3 regions of the Streptomyces sp. NPDC051219 genome follow, and region 2 is predicted to be linked to each of the others. Evidence: riboswitches for the same ligand, from Rfam matches in the RefSeq annotation. Region 2 holds a riboswitch; each other region holds the start of a gene.
What was found. A riboswitch is a leader RNA that binds a small molecule or an ion and turns the genes downstream of it on or off. The one in region 2 is predicted to bind thiamine pyrophosphate.
Positions count from the first base shown of each region.

Region 1: linked by a shared signal. The riboswitch ahead of thiO (glycine oxidase ThiO) and the one ahead of AB0M62_RS20505 (thiamine ABC transporter substrate-binding protein) in region 2 are both predicted to bind thiamine pyrophosphate.
Region 3: linked by a shared signal. The riboswitch ahead of thiC (phosphomethylpyrimidine synthase ThiC) and the one ahead of AB0M62_RS20505 (thiamine ABC transporter substrate-binding protein) in region 2 are both predicted to bind thiamine pyrophosphate.

Region 1 is NZ_JBFBAS010000002.1:350,477-355,572, forward strand. It holds gene AB0M62_RS04350 (Rv2175c family DNA-binding protein) at 1-151, opposite strand, end outside; gene AB0M62_RS04355 (FAD-dependent oxidoreductase) at 250-1,563, opposite strand; TPP riboswitch at 1,670-1,783, shown strand; gene thiO (glycine oxidase ThiO) at 1,781-2,959, shown strand; gene thiS (sulfur carrier protein ThiS) at 2,956-3,210, shown strand; gene AB0M62_RS04370 (thiazole synthase) at 3,216-4,010, shown strand; gene pknB (Stk1 family PASTA domain-containing Ser/Thr kinase) at 4,115-5,096, shown strand, end outside.
Region 2 is NZ_JBFBAS010000017.1:80,206-85,301, forward strand. It holds gene AB0M62_RS20500 (iron ABC transporter permease) at 1-1,555, opposite strand, end outside; gene AB0M62_RS20505 (thiamine ABC transporter substrate-binding protein) at 1,636-2,727, opposite strand; TPP riboswitch at 2,797-2,907, opposite strand; gene rlmN (23S rRNA (adenine(2503)-C(2))-methyltransferase RlmN) at 2,927-4,033, opposite strand; gene AB0M62_RS20515 (hypothetical protein) at 4,390-4,599, opposite strand; gene AB0M62_RS20520 (hypothetical protein) at 4,615-4,887, opposite strand.
Region 3 is NZ_JBFBAS010000003.1:220,794-225,889, reverse strand. It holds gene AB0M62_RS06010 (YibE/F family protein) at 41-1,432, opposite strand; TPP riboswitch at 1,504-1,617, shown strand; gene thiC (phosphomethylpyrimidine synthase ThiC) at 1,610-3,382, shown strand; gene AB0M62_RS06000 (hypothetical protein) at 3,477-3,998, opposite strand; gene AB0M62_RS05995 (hypothetical protein) at 4,172-5,026, opposite strand.

The DNA.
Region 1 (5,096 bases), on a different contig from region 2:
CCCGGTTCTCACCACGGCGCACCGCGATCAGCTGGCCCTCCTTGACCAGCTGCCGGACGCGCGTCACCTCGACATCGAGCATTTCCGCGATGTCGGGCAGGTGGAGCCAGGCGGGGACGAGAGCATCGATCTTTGCGTCAATCTCGGTCACGGGACAAGCCTGCCATCCCGGACTGACAGTGGGTAGCCAGGGAGGGCGGACGGGGCGTCGCAGCGGGGGTCGCAGGTGTCGCCACGCCCTCGCGAGCATCAGCGAACGGCGGACTTAAGCGGTACGGACGGGTCGGCGGCACGCTCCGGATCGAGCCGCAGCCCGGCCTCGATCAGCCTGCGCCCCTGGGCGAGGTCACGCGGGCGGCCCACGGCGAGCAGAGCGACGAACACGCCGTCCCGCAGCCAGCAGACCGACCAGGCGGCCCCGGCGGGATCCCCGCGCCACAGCATCGTGTCGGCGGCGCCGTGATGGCCGGCGTACTGCACGAACCTGCCGAACTGCTCCGACCAGAAGTACGGGACGGGGTCGTAGACCTCCGGCACACCGCCGGTCGCATCCGCGAGGATGTTGGCGGCGACCGTCCGCGGCCCCTGGAGTGCGTTGTCCCAGTGGTGGACGAGCAGCCGCTCGCCGTAGCGCGCGGACGGGAAGGAGGCGCAGTCCCCCACGGCGTACACATCGGGCAGCGAGGTGCGCAGCCGCTCGTCGGCGGTGACGGAACCGTCCGGCCCGAGCGCGATGCCCGATCCGGCCAGCCAGCCGGTCGCGGGCCGGGCACCGATACCCACGACCACGGCTCCGGCGGCGAGCCGGGTCTCCCCCTCCGGCCCTCCCGCCGTCCCAGCGTCCGGACCGCCGCCCGCCTCTCCGTCCGGCCCTTCGGGACGCGGGGGCGGTGTTGCTCCCGCCGCGAGGACCACCGAGCCCGGCTCGATACGCGCGACCCGCACCCCGGTGAGCAGACGTGCGCCGCTGTCCGCGTACCAGCCGGCCATGGGAGCGGCGACCTCGGCGGGCAGCGCACCGGCGAGCGGCCGGTCTGCCGCTTCCACGACGGTCACCGCGCAGCCGGCCTCCCGGGCCGCCGTCGCGAACTCCGCACCGATCCAGCCCGCCCCGACGACCACGATCTCGTGCTGCTCGGCGAGCACCGGCCGCAGCCGCTCCGCGTCGTCGAGGGTGCGCAGCAGATGGACCCCGGGCACTCCCTCGCCGCCCGGCAGTGTGACCGGTTCCGCGCCGGTGGCGATGACCAGCACGTCGTACGGCACCGGCCCGGCCGGGGTGTCGATCTCGTGCGCCGCCGCACGCAGGCGGGTCACCTCACGCCCGAGCCGGAGCTCGATGGCCAGCGCCTCGAAGTCCACGTCGAACGCGGATCCCTCCGCCTTGCCCAGCAATACCGCCTTGGAAAGCGGAGGCCGGTCGTACGGCTGGTGCGGCTCGGCTCCCAGCAGGACGACCGACCCGGTGAAACCCAGTTCGCGCAGGGCCACGGCGGTCTGCACACCTGCCATTCCGGCTCCGACGACGACGATGCGCTGCTCTGCCTGCCTCTGCTCGCTCACCCGATCACCTTACGCATCTGACGAAACGTCAGGAAGGGGGGCTCCCCACCGCACCGTGAGCGGCTCCCTTACTGCGCGCTGACCCCGGGGGTTAGTCTGGCCGACGAAAACCACTCGCGGGAGTCCGGACGCACCGGGCTGAGAGGGAGGCTGGGACGGCCTCCGACCGTACGAACCTGATCCGGGTCATGCCGGCGAAGGGAGGGGCTGGACGCCCATGCACGCATCTTGGAAGGGATCCGACGTCCTGGTCATCGGGGGCGGGATCATCGGTCTGGTCACGGCTTGGCGGGCGGCTCTCGGCGGGCTGCGCACCGCCGTGGCCGACCCGGATCCGGGCGGCGGAGCCGCCCAGGTCGCGGCCGGCATGCTCGCCGCCGTCACCGAACTCCACTACGGCGAGGAGACCCTCCTCGGGCTCAACCTGGCCTCCGCGCAGCGCTACCCGGGGTTCGCGGCCGAACTCGCCGAGGCGAGCGGCCAGGACATCGGCTTCCGGGCCTGCGGCACGCTCGCCGTGGCGCTCGACGCCGACGACCGGGCGCATCTCCGCGAACTCCATGCCCTCCAGAGGCGCTGCGGGCTCGAGTCGGAGTGGCTCACCGGCCGCGAGTGCCGTCGCCTGGAACCGATGCTCGCGCCCGGTGTGCGCGGGGGCCTCCGTGTGGACGGCGACCACCAGGTCGACCCGCGCCGGCTCGCGGCCGCCCTCCTGACCGCGTGCGAGCGGGCCGGGGTGGTCTTCCACCGCGTCTCGGTCGCGCGCCTGACGGTGGCGGGCGACCGGGCCCGCGGGGCTGTGCTCTCCGACCGCACCGAGCTCGGCGCCGACCAGGTGGTCCTCGCTGCGGGCAGCCACAGTGGCCGACTGGACGGGGTACCGGCCGAGGTGCTGCCGCCAGTACGTCCCGTCAAGGGCCAGGTCCTGCGGCTGACGGTGCCCCGCCCGTACGCCCCGTTCCTCACCCGGACCGTACGGGCCGTCGTCCGCGGCAGCGACGTCTACCTGGTTCCGCGCGCGAACGGCGAGCTGGTCGTCGGCGCGACCAGCGAGGAACTCGGCTGGGACACGACCGTCACGGCCGGTGGTGTGTACGAGCTCCTGCGCGACGCCCACGAGCTGGTGCCGGGCATCACCGAACTCCCGCTGACCGAGACCAGGGCGGGCCTGCGCCCCGGCTCCCCCGACAACGCGCCGCTGCTCGGCCCCACCGCCCTCCCCGGCCTGCACCTGGCGACCGGGCACTTCCGCAACGGTGTGCTGCTGACGCCGGTCACCGGCGAGGTGATGGCCGCCGTACTGGCCACCGGCGAGCTTCCCGAGATCGCACGCCCTTTCAGCCCCCTCCGATTCTCACCCGCCCCGTCTCCCGTGCGTCAGGAGCAGCCCGTATGACCACGCCTTCGAACGCCGCCCCTTCGAAGACCGCAGGCGTGACGGAGCCCGTGCACGTGTCCGTGAACGGCGAGCCCCGTGACCTCCCCGCCGGAACCACACTCGACGCGCTCGTCTCGGCCCTCACCCAGGCCCGCTCCGGAGTAGCCGCCGCCGTCAACGAGACCGTCGTCCCGCGCGGGCAGTGGCCCGCCACCGCACTCGGCGACGGCGACCGCGTCGAGGTCCTCACCGCAGTCCAGGGGGGCTGACCGCCATGGCCGACGACCTTCTCACCCTCGGCGACACCACGTTCTCCTCCCGGCTGATCATGGGAACGGGCGGCGCGCCCAGCCTCGATGCGCTCGAACGCTCCCTCGCCGCGTCGGGCACCGAACTGACGACCGTCGCGATGCGCCGCCTCGACCCGGGCGTGCAGGGCTCCGTCCTGTCCGTACTGGAGAAGCTCTCGATCCGCGTCTTGCCGAACACGGCGGGCTGCTTCACCGCCGGGGAGGCCGTACTCACCGCCCGGCTGGCCCGTGAGGCGCTCGGCACCGACTGGATCAAGCTGGAGGTCGTGGCCGACGAGCGCACGCTCCTCCCCGACCCGGTCGAGCTGCTGGACGCGGCGGAGATCCTGGTCGACGACGGCTTCACGGTCCTGCCGTACACGAACGACGACCCGGTGCTCGCTCGCAGGCTGGAGGACGTCGGGTGTGCGGCGATCATGCCGCTCGGCTCCCCCATCGGCTCCGGCCTGGGCATCCGCAACCCGCACAACTTCCAGCTGATCACGGAGCGCGCGACCGTCCCGGTGATCCTCGACGCCGGCGCCGGCACCGCGTCCGACGCCGCGTTCGCCATGGAGCTCGGCTGCGCGGCGGTGATGCTGGCCTCGGCGGTCACCCGCGCTCAGAAGCCGGTCCTGATGGCGGAGGCGATGCGGCACGCGGTGGAGGCGGGCCGCCTCGCGTACCGGGCGGGCCGGATTCCGCGCCGGCACTTCGCGGAGGCGTCCTCACCGGTGGCGGGCATGGCGGCACTGGACCCGGAGCGGCCCGCGTTCTGAGCGGGCCGTCCACGCCGCAAGGGGGTGTCACAGGTCCGCTTCATTCCTGCGGCAGGCCTGTGCACCCGGTCAGGCGTCCCGGCGGCCGCTCGTAGACTCTCTGCGTGGATACGACCCTTCAGGACCCCCTCGTCGGGCACGTGCTCGACGGCCGCTACCGCATCGACGCGCGCATCGCCGTCGGCGGCATGGCCACGGTCTACCGGGCCGTGGACATTCGCCTCGACCGCGTCCTCGCGCTGAAGGTGATGCACCCGGCGCTGGCCGCCGACGCGTCGTTCGTGGACCGGTTCATCCGCGAGGCCAAGTCCGTGGCCCGGCTCTCCCACCCCAATGTGGTGGGGGTGTACGACCAGGGCACGGACGGGTCGTACGTCTATCTGGCCATGGAGTACATCGCCGGCTGCACCCTGCGTGACGTGCTGCGCGAGCGCGGCGCACTCCAGCCCCGCGCGGCTCTCGACATCCTGGAGCCGGTCCTTGCGGCCCTCGGAGCCGCACACCGGGCCGGGTTCGTGCATCGCGACATGAAGCCGGAGAACGTCCTGATAGGGGACGACGGCCGGGTCAAGGTCGCCGACTTCGGTTTGGTCCGGGCCGTGGACACGGTGACGAGCACCACCGGCTCCGTCCTCGGAACCGTCTCCTATCTCGCCCCCGAGCAGATCGAGAACGGCGCCACGGACACCCGGGTCGACGTCTACGCCTGTGGCGTCGTCCTGTACGAGATGCTGACCGGCGCCAAGCCGCACACCGGCGGCAGCCCCGCCCAGGTGCTCTACCAGCATCTGCACGAGGACGTGCCCGCGCCCTCGGCCATCGTTCCCGGACTGCCCTTCGAGCTGGACGAACTGGTCACGAGCGCCACGGCCCGCACCCCCGCCATGCGTCCGCACGACGCGGTGGCGCTGCTCGGCCGGACCCGGGCGACGCGCGCGGCGCTGACCGACGAGCAGCTCGACGCCGTGCCCCCGCAGGCCCGGGCCGAGGGGCATGACGCCTCGGAGGACCGTACGAGCGTGATTCCCCGGGCCGTACGGGTCCAGGGGAGCCGAGCGGCCGGGTCTGTCCCCGACGACGGCGTCA
Region 2 (5,096 bases):
CCGCGCAGACCAGCATCAGAATCGTGCTGAGGGCCATCGCCTGCCCGTAGTTGAGCTCCCCGGCCCGCCCCAGCAGCCGCGCCACCGCAACCGGAAGCGTCGGGTTGTCGGGCCGGGCGATGAAGACGGTCGCCCCGAACTCGCCCAGGGAGACCGCGAAGGCGAAGCCGGTGGCGATCAGCACCGCCCGGCGCACCATCGGCAGATCGACCTCCCGCCAGACCCGCAACGGGGACGCCCCGAGCACCGCCGCCGCTTCACGCAGCCGCCCGTCGACCGCGCGCAGTACGGGCAGCATCGTCCGTACGACGAAGGGGACGCCCACCAGCGCCTGCGCAAGCGGAACCAGGATCCAGGAGGCCCGCAGATCCAGTGGCGGCTCGTCGAGGGTGATCAGGAAGCCGAAGCCCACGGTCACGGCCGAGACGCCGAGCGGAAGCATCAGCAGCGCGTCGAAGCCGCGTACGAACCGTCCCGCGCGCCGGGTCAGCGCGGCGGCCGCGAGCCCCCCGACGACCAGGGCGATGAGCGTGGCCACCAGCGCGTACTGCAGTGAGTTCCCGACGGCTGCCAGCGGGGGGACCAGGAACGTTCCGCCGTCCGCCGAGTCCAGTGCCCGGTAGAAGGCGAAGCCGTACCCGCCCGGCCCGTCGAGCGAGCGCTCGACCAGCACACCGAGCGGCAGCAGGATCAGCACCAGTACGGTGGCGAGGACCGCGCCGAGCAGTGCCCGCTGGCCGGCGCCACTCGGCCGGTGGGCCGTCCGCGCGGGATCCACCAGCTGCAGCGCACTCTCCCGTCTGCGTACGGTCCAGGCGTGCACCGCGAGGACCGCGCCGACCGCCGCGAACTGCACCAGCGTCAGCACGGCGGCGGTGGGCAGGTCGAGCAGCTGCGCGGTCTGCCGGTAGATCTCCACCTCCAGCGTCGAGAACGCCGGGCCGCCCAGGATCTGGACGACTCCGAAAGAGGTGAAGGTGAAGAGGAAGACCATGAGCGCGGCGGCGGCCACGGCGGGGCCGAGCGCGGGCAGCGTCACTCGCCGCCAGGCCGCGAAGCGGCCGGCGCCGAGCACCCGGGCGGCTTCCTCCTGGCGCGGGTCGAGCTGGGACCAGAGACCTCCGACGGTCCGGACGACCACGGCGTAGTTGAAGAACACGTGCGCCAGCAGAATCGCCCACACCGTGGTGTCGAGCCGTACGCCCCAGGTCTCGTCCAGCAGGCCGCCGCGCCCCAGCAGGGCGAGGAACGCGGAGCCGGCCACGACCGTCGGCAGCACGAAGGGCACGGTCACGACCGCCCGCAGGAGCTGCTTGCCGGGGAAGTCGAAGCGGGCGAAGACATAGGCGCCGGGGAGCGCGAGGAGCAGTGTCAGCCCCGTGGACGCGAGCGCCTGCCACGTGGTGAACCACAGCACCTGGACGATGCCCGGCTCGCTCACCACCTCGCCGATCCGCCCGAACCGCCAGACGCCGTCGGCCTTCAGTCCACGGGCGACGATCGCAGTCACGGGATAGGCGAAGAAGACCGCGAAGAACGCGACGGGCACGGCCATCAGGCCGAGCCGCGCCGCGCTCCCGCGTCCGGCCCTCGCCGCGCCGGCGGGCCGGACGGCCTCGTCGGCCTTGTCAGTCCCTACTTCAGGACGAGCGAGGACCATGACTTGACCCACTGCTCACGGTTCTCGGCGATCTTCTCCGGAGCCACGGTCTCGGGCTTCTCGATCACCACACCGTGCTTGGTGAACAGCTCGGGCAGCTGGGCGTCCTTGACCACCGGGTTCACGAACATGTTGAGCGGCATGTCCTCCTGGAACTTCTTGCTCACCAGGAAGTCCAGCAGTGCCTTGCCGCCGGCCTCGTTCTTCGCGCCCTTCAGCAGGCCCGCGAACTCCGTCTGCCGGAAGCAGGTGCCGGTGGAGACACCGGTCGGGGCTTCCTGCGGCTGCGGCTCGGAGTACAGCACCTCGACCGGCGGGCTGGACGCGTACGAGACGACGAGCGGCCGGTCGCCCTTGGCCTTCTTGCCGCCGGCGGAGCCGGAGAAGCGCTCGTTGTACGCCTGCTCCCAGCCGTCGACGACCTCGACGCCGTTGGCCTTGAGCTTCTTCCAGTAGTCCTGCCAGCCGTCGTCGCCGTACCTGCCGGCGGTGGCGAGCAGGAAGCCGAGACCGGGCGAGGACGTCGCGGCGTTCTCGGTGACGAGCAGGTTCTTGTACTCGGGCTTGATCAGGTCGTCGAAGGACTGCGGCGGGGCGAGCTTCCTGTCCGCGAAATACTTCTTGTCGTAGTTGACGCAGATGTCACCGGTGTCGACGGGCGTGACGCGGTGCTGCTCCCGGTCGAGCTGGAGCTCCGCGGCGACCCGGTCCAGACCCTGCGCCTCGTACGAGGTGAAGAGGCCGTTGTCGAGGGCGCGCGAGAGCAGCGTGTTGTCGACGCCGAAGAAGACGTCGCCGCGCGGGGAGCCCTTGGTGAGGATCTCCTGGTTGAGGGCGGCGCCCGCGTCGCCGCTCTTCAGCACCTTGACCGTGAAGCCGGTCTCCTTGGTGAACTCCTTCAGCACGGCCGGGGAGGCGAGGAAGGAGTCGTGGCTGACGAGAGTGACGGTCCCGGACTTCGAGCCGCCGTCCGTGGCGGAGTCCTTGGACTCCCCGCAGGCGGCGAGCGTCGAGGCGCCGACAGCGGCGGCTATGGCGGTAGCCGCCAGCTTCTTGGTGGTGCTCACTGAAATTCCTCCTGGGGTGACCAGGAAGAGACGCGGCCCCGCTCACACGAGGTGAGCAGGGCGCAACAGCTTGAGTGATGACCGAACTTCCTACCCAGAATGACCTGGGCAAGGTTCAGAGGGTCTGCGACCTGACGGTTGTCGCACTCTCAGCGCTGTGGCGCTCCCCTGTCGGAATATGCAAATGTCCGACGTCAGACTACCGCTCGGACGCCGCGAGCTGGCCGCACGCTCCGTCGATCTCCTGGCCCCGGGTGTCCCGCACGGTCACGGGGACGCCGTGGGCCGCGATGGCCTCGACGAACGCCTTCTCGTCCTCGGGCCGGGAGGCGGTCCACTTGGACCCCGGCGTCGGATTCAGCGGGATGAGGTTCACATGGACCCGCTTGCCCTTGAGCAGCCGGCCGAGCAGGTCGCCCCGCCACGCCTGGTCGTTGATGTCGCGGATCAGGGCGTACTCGATGGAGATCCGGCGGCCGGACTTCTCGGCGTACTCCCAGGCGGCGTCCAGCACCTCACGTACCTTCCACCGCGTGTTCACGGGCACCAGGGTGTCGCGCAGCTCGTCGTCCGGGGCGTGCAGGGAGACCGCGAGACGGCACTTGAAGCCCTCGTCGGCGAAGCGCAGCATGGCCGGGACCAGGCCGACGGTCGAGACCGTGATGCCGCGCTGGGACAGGCCCAGGCCGTCCGGCTCCGGGTCGGTCAGCCGACGGACGGCACCGACGACCCGCTTGTAGTTGGCGAGCGGCTCGCCCATCCCCATGAAGACGATGTTGGAGAGCCGCGCCGGGCCGCCCGGGACCTCGCCGTCGCGCAGGGCGCGCATGCCGTCCACGATCTGGTGCACGATCTCGGCGGTGGACAGGTTGCGATCGAGGCCCGCCTGTCCGGTCGCGCAGAACGGGCAGTTCATTCCGCAGCCGGCCTGCGAGGAGATGCACATCGTCACCCGGTCCGGGTAGCGCATTAGGACCGACTCGACGAGCGTCCCGTCATGCAGCTTCCAGAGCGTCTTGCGGGTGGTGTCGTTGTCGCAGCTGATGTGCCGCACCACATTCATCAGGTCCGGCAGCAGCTCGCTCTGGAGCCTCCCCCGCGCCGCGGCGGGGATGTCGGTCCACTCGGCCGGGTCGTGCGCGTACCGCGCGAAGTAGTGCTGCGACAGCTGCTTGGCCCGGAACGGCTTCTCGCCGATCGCGGCCACGGCCTCGCGGCGTTCGGCGGGCGTGAGGTCGGCGAGGTGCCGCGGGGGCTTCTTGGCTCCCCGAGGCGCGACGAAAGTGAGTTCTCCAGGTACAGGCATGGTTCATCCAGTGTCGCAGATCAACTTGGGGCGCCCAGGTCAGAGGGGTGAGCGGCCGGTCACTCGCGGTCGCCCTCCGTCATAGTCGGCCAACCTCGCACGGCCCAGGGACGGCCCAGATAGCGGTTCGCAAGCAGGTGACGTCAACGTACGGGTACGCGTGGAACCCGCGTCACTGTCCTGTGTGGCCTACGTGGGAACAACGACAAGGACACCGCGACGCCGCGGAAGTCGACGGGTGCGACGGCGGACACGTGCTCATACCACTCGACCCGCGTCGGCTACAAGATGTGCTGACCGGCCGCCCGTAGATCGCCTGCAAAAGCGCCCGCCCTTCACCGGGGGCGGGCGCTTCGCTATGCGGGGTCGTACTGGTGCCGTCGGCCGCCGCGCCATTCGATGAGCACCGAGTGGATGAGCTCCTCCGGCTCCTCGGCTCCGGCCCGGCGCAGGAACTCGGCGAGGTCGGCGTCGCTGTAGGCGATGCCGAGGATTTCCCCGTCGATGCGCACGCGCCGGCCGCCGGTGGGTGACGGCGGGTAGACGATGACGGGCATGGCGACCATGGGTCAGCGCTTTTGCTACATGGCTTCCCTTTGCGGGCGGAGGTCGTGCACTTTGGCGGTGAGGGTGCCGTCGTGCTGCTCGTAGTGGGAGAGTGCCAGCCCGAGGCCGAAGAAGGTGGGCGCCCATTCGCCAACGAATATTCCCCACCGGTCGGCGCGGGCGAGGCCGGTTCCGGGTTCGGCGGTGAGTGATACGGCCCAGGTGGCGATGGATAGGCCGATGGACAGGAACGCCGCGGTGTAGGCGTGTTCGCTGCGTATGCCTTTCTCATGCATCATCTGGATCATCGTGGTTCTCCTGGTCTGTGAGGGGGCACGGCACCTCCACCAGAGTCACCCGGCTGGCGGACACTCGCACCTGGAGGCCGGTGTGCAGATCCTGCACACGCCCTCAACGCCCGCCTACTCCAGGATTGCAAACCAACTCGGTCGGGGGCCTTTCTTACACGGGAAGACACGACCACCTTCTGATCCGTAGCTCTAGCTACTAGCCAGAC
Region 3 (5,096 bases), on a different contig from region 2:
GCCACGCGCTCGCCTCCCGGACTGTGCCCGGACCGGCACTTCAGGCCTTGCGGCGCCGGCCTCTGCCCCCACGCCTCGGCGGGGGGGCAGAGGCCGACGCGCCCCCGGATCCCGACGCGCCCCCGGATCCCGGCGCGCCCCCGGATCCCAGGGCGCTGTCGGAAGCCGGGCGGTCGGCGGACACCACCAACGCCGCCAAGGCCGTCGTCACCGGCACCGAGGCCACGAGGCCGATGGATCCGACGAGGGTCCGTACGATCTCCTCCGCCACCAGCTCGCTGTTGGCAACGGTCCCCACACTGCTCTGCGCGATCGAGAAGAGCAGCAGCAGCGGCAGCGCCGCGCCCGCGTAGGCCAGCACGAGCGTGTTGACGACGGACGCGATGTGGTCCCGGCCGATCCGGATGCCGGCCCGGTAGAGGGCGCGCGGACCCATCGTCGGGTCGGCCTGGCGCAGTTCCCATACCGCCGACGTCTGAGTGACCGTCACATCGTCCAGTACGCCGAGCGAACCGATGATGACGCTCGCGAGCAGCAGGCCGCTCATGTCGATGTCCGGGTAAAGGCCGTGAATCAGCCCGGTGTTGTCGTCCGTGTTGCCGGTGAGACTGGCCCAGTCGATGAAGCCCGAGCCGAGCAGGCCGATCAGCAGCAGCGAGATCAGTGTGCCGATGACGGCGACGGACGTACGGGCCGTAAAGCCGTGGCACACGTACAGCGCGATCAACATGATCGCGCTCGCCCCGACCACCGCGACGATCAGCGGATCGGAGCCCTGCAGAATCGCCGGGAGGATGAAGAGCGTCAGGATGGCGAAGCTGACCACGAGCGCGATCAGCGCGAACAGGCCGCGCAGCCGGCCGACTGCGACCACGGCGACGGCGAAGATCCCCGCCAGCACCGCCAACGGGACCTTCCGGTTCACATCGGTCACCGAGTACTGAAGGTCGCGGGGTGCGTCCGGCGCGTACGCCACCACCACGCCCTGTCCCTCGGTCAACTGCCGCGGCGCGTCAGGCTGGATGATCTCGACGAAGGTGCGGCCCTTGTCCTCGCCGGTGGTCACCTTGATCGTCGCTCTCGCGCACTCCCCGTTCTGGGCCTGCTGCGCCTCGCGGCCCTCGGGCGTCGACGTGTCGCCTGTCGGTGGGACCTGCGCGGCGTTGACGTCCTTGCAGTCGACTTTCTCGACCTTGGTGACCGTGCCCTGCTGCGTCTGGCGGTCGAAACCCACACCGGTGCGCTCGTGCGCGGGCGCACCGCCTGGCCAGAGCACCACCAGACCGACGAGGACCGCGGTGGCGAACGGGATCAGAACAGCGGCGATGACCTTGCGCAGGTGCTGCGAGACGGGAGCCGCAGGACCGTGGCCGTGGGAGTGGCCGTGCGGGTGGCCATGGGGCTCTGGTGGGGGCGGGGGCAAGGAGGTCACCGACCGATCATCGCAAGAACACAGGGGGTCCACTGTTCAGCACGCCAGAGAGGACGCTAGCGTGGGGGCACCTTTGCACACGCGGGAGCTCGGAGCACCGGGCTGAGAGGGCGCTGACGAAGCTGCGCCGACCGCCGAACCTGTTACCGGGTAATGCCGGCGTAGGGAGTAGGTCTCATGACCATTCAGGATGCACGCACGCCTGCCGCCGATCCGGCGGAACGCAAGCCGGGCTGGCACAAGGGATACGTCACGGGCTCGCGCCCCGACCTCCGCGTGCCGGTACGTCAGGTGCACCTCACCAACGGCAAGGACGTGACGCTGTACGACACGTCCGGTCCGTACACCGACCCCACCGTCGAAACCGACGTCCGCCGCGGGCTGCCGCCGCTGCGGGAGAACTGGATCGTCGGCCGCGGCGACACCGAGGAGTACGCGGGGCGCCCGGTCCGTCCCGAGGACGACGGCATCAAGCACACCTCGCCGCGCGGGGGCCTGCGCAACCTCGACGCGGTCTTCCCCGGCCGCCCGCGCCAGCCGCGGCGGGGCCGGGACGGGCAGGCGGTGACGCAACTCGCGTACGCGCGCCGGGGCGAGATCACTCCGGAGATGGAGTACGTCGCGATCCGCGAAAACGTCTCTCCCGAGGTCGTACGGGAGGAGATCGCGGCCGGCCGGGCCGTGCTGCCTGCCAACGTGAACCACCCGGAGATCGAGCCGATGATCATCGGCAAGCGGTTCCTGGTCAAGGTCAACGCCAACATCGGGAACTCGGCCGTCACGTCCTCCATCGAAGAGGAGGTGGAGAAGATGACGTGGGCGACGAAGTGGGGCGCGGACACCGTCATGGACCTCTCCACCGGCCGCAACATCCACACCACCCGCGAGTGGGTGCTGCGCAACTCTCCCGTGCCGATCGGCACCGTTCCGCTCTACCAGGCTCTGGAGAAGGTCGACGGCAAGGCCGAGGAGCTGACCTGGGAGATCTACAAGGACACGGTCATCGAGCAGGCCGAGCAGGGTGTCGACTACATGACGGTCCATGCCGGTGTGCTTCTGCGGTACGTGCCGCTGACCGCGCGCCGCAAAACCGGCATCGTCTCGCGCGGCGGCTCGATCATGGCCGCCTGGTGCCTGGCGCACCACAAGGAGTCGTTCCTGTACGAGAACTTCGACGAGCTCTGCGCGATCCTCGCCGCGTACGACGTCACGTACTCCCTCGGTGACGGCCTGCGCCCCGGATCGATCGCCGACGCCAACGACGAGGCGCAGTTCGCGGAGCTGCGCACGCTGGGTGAGCTCAACACCATCGCCAAGCGGCACAACGTACAGACGATGATCGAGGGCCCCGGTCACGTCCCGATGCACAAGATCAAGGAGAACATCGACCTCCAGCAGGAAATCTGCGAGGAGGCGCCGTTCTACACTCTGGGCCCCCTGACCACCGATGTCGCCCCGGCGTACGACCACATCACGTCCGGCATCGGGGCCGCGATGATCGCCTGGTGGGGTACGGCGATGCTGTGTTACGTCACGCCCAAGGAGCACCTGGGCCTGCCGGACCGCGACGACGTGAAGACCGGCGTCATCACGTACAAGATCGCGGCGCACGCGGCGGACCTGGCGAAGGGGCACCCCGGCGCGCAGGAATGGGACGACGCGCTGTCGGACGCGCGGTTCGAGTTCCGGTGGGAGGACCAGTTCAACCTGGCTCTCGACCCGGACACGGCCCGTGAGTTCCACGACGAGACACTGCCCGCCGAACCGGCGAAGACGGCGCACTTCTGCTCGATGTGCGGGCCGAAGTTCTGCTCGATGAAGATCTCCCAGGACATCCGGCGCCGGCACGGCGACGCCCTGCAGACCGACGAGATCGAGGCCGGGATGGCGGAGAAGTCGGCGGAGTTCGCGGCGGCGGGCAACCGCGTCTACCTGCCGCTCGCGGACTGACCCGGGAGCCAGGGCCCGGGCCGCGCCGCGAAAAAGGCGGTCCGGGTCGGCTCACTTCCCTGTCATTCGGGGGCGTATACCGGTGCCTTGCGGGTCACTTCCGGGTCAGGACGCAGAGTTCACCGCTGTCGGGGTCGCCGACGTACGTCCACAGCGCCGGGGCGTCCTGGGTGCCGATCGCTTCGTACGAGAAGAATTCGTCGTTGTAGTCAAAATCGACTTGGGTGGCCGGGGCATCGTCGTCCGGCAACGCCCATTCGTCGTGCCGCCAGGTGCCCGGACCCGGTGCGAGGACGACGGGCTCGTCGGCCGTGCAGACCCCGGCCGCCGTGAATGTCATGTCCGGAGCCAGGGCGAGAGTCCCGCCCTCCTCGTCCTGCCAGGCGCCGACCAGTTCCGCCTGCGTGAGCACGAGCGGGTCACCGAGGGGCACCGGCGGCGGAAACAGGTACCGCCCGAGGACCATCAGGCCGAGCAGCACGGCGGGCGTGAGCGCCAGCAACAGCCCGCAGCCCAGGGCTGCCGCGCAGCCACCGACCAGCGGCAGCTGCCACTTCCGCCGCGGCGGGACGTCCCACTGGGCCGGGGCGGCCTCGGGCAGGCCTTCGGTACTCAACAGGCTCCCCGGCGGTCACTGGCGGCGGCCACCACTCGGGCCGGCACCGCCATCATGCACGTGCCGCCGCGGGGCGACAGCAGGGGGTGCCCCGGCTCGTGGACGCGGCCACCCCCGTCGGCCCTGTCCTCGCCGGCCCTGTCTCCGCCGGCCCGGTCTTCGCCGGTCTTCCCTCAGTCCGGCTGGTGTTCCGGGCCGCCGAAGTCCGGGCTGGTGAAGTCCGGACTGCTGTAGCTCGGGCGCCCCGCCGACGGGCCGCCGTCCGGACCAGGACTGGTGAAATCCGGGCGGCTGTAACCCAGGTTCGGGATACGGCCCACGGGGCGGCGTGGGGCGGAGGCGGCCGGGTCGGTGCTGGGGTCCGCCAGGGCGTCGCGCAGGAACGGCAGGATGCCGCGCTCGAGCAGGGCGTTGCGCCAGGCCTCGCGGGCCCGGAAGACCTCGTCGGGGAGCTCGTCCGACTCGTTCGCCACCACCTCTGTCTCGCTGTTGCGCAACGCGGTGAGCAGCAGGCCGACCGCGGCGACGAGGATGGCCGCCGCGGTGAGGCCGCCGAAGAGCCAGCCCGTGGTGATCATTGTGTCCGCGAACGCCGGCTCCGGGGTGAGCAGCTTGAGGATGTAACCCACGAGCAGGAAGATCAACGCGGCGGTGCCGGCGAGGACGGGCGCGAGCACGGCGACAATCGCGCTGAGTCCGGCGCCGCTGGTCACGTCGGCCAAGCCCGTTCCCGACCCCGCACCTGGGCCCGTGCCCGTGCCCGTGTCGAGAGTCAGTCCGCCGCGGGCCGCGGACGGATCCCGGAGCTCCTCGCGGACCTTCACGAAATGCTCATACTCGGCGGCGGCCGCCGTGGTGAGAAGCGCACTTGCGTTCAGTGCCATCGTGCGCAGTTGTTCGGCGTTGAGCCGCTCGCCGATGGCCGACAGATCAGGACGGTCGTGCGCGGTGCGCAGTGCCTCATCGAGGATCCGCTCGAATTCCGGACGGTCCTCGGTCAGCAGGTGCGGAGCGCTGGTCATGTGCATCCCCCGATGCTCCGTAGGGCCGGTTTGCCCGCGTAGACCGGGCAGTCGGCGGAAACGGAGGAGAGTCTGC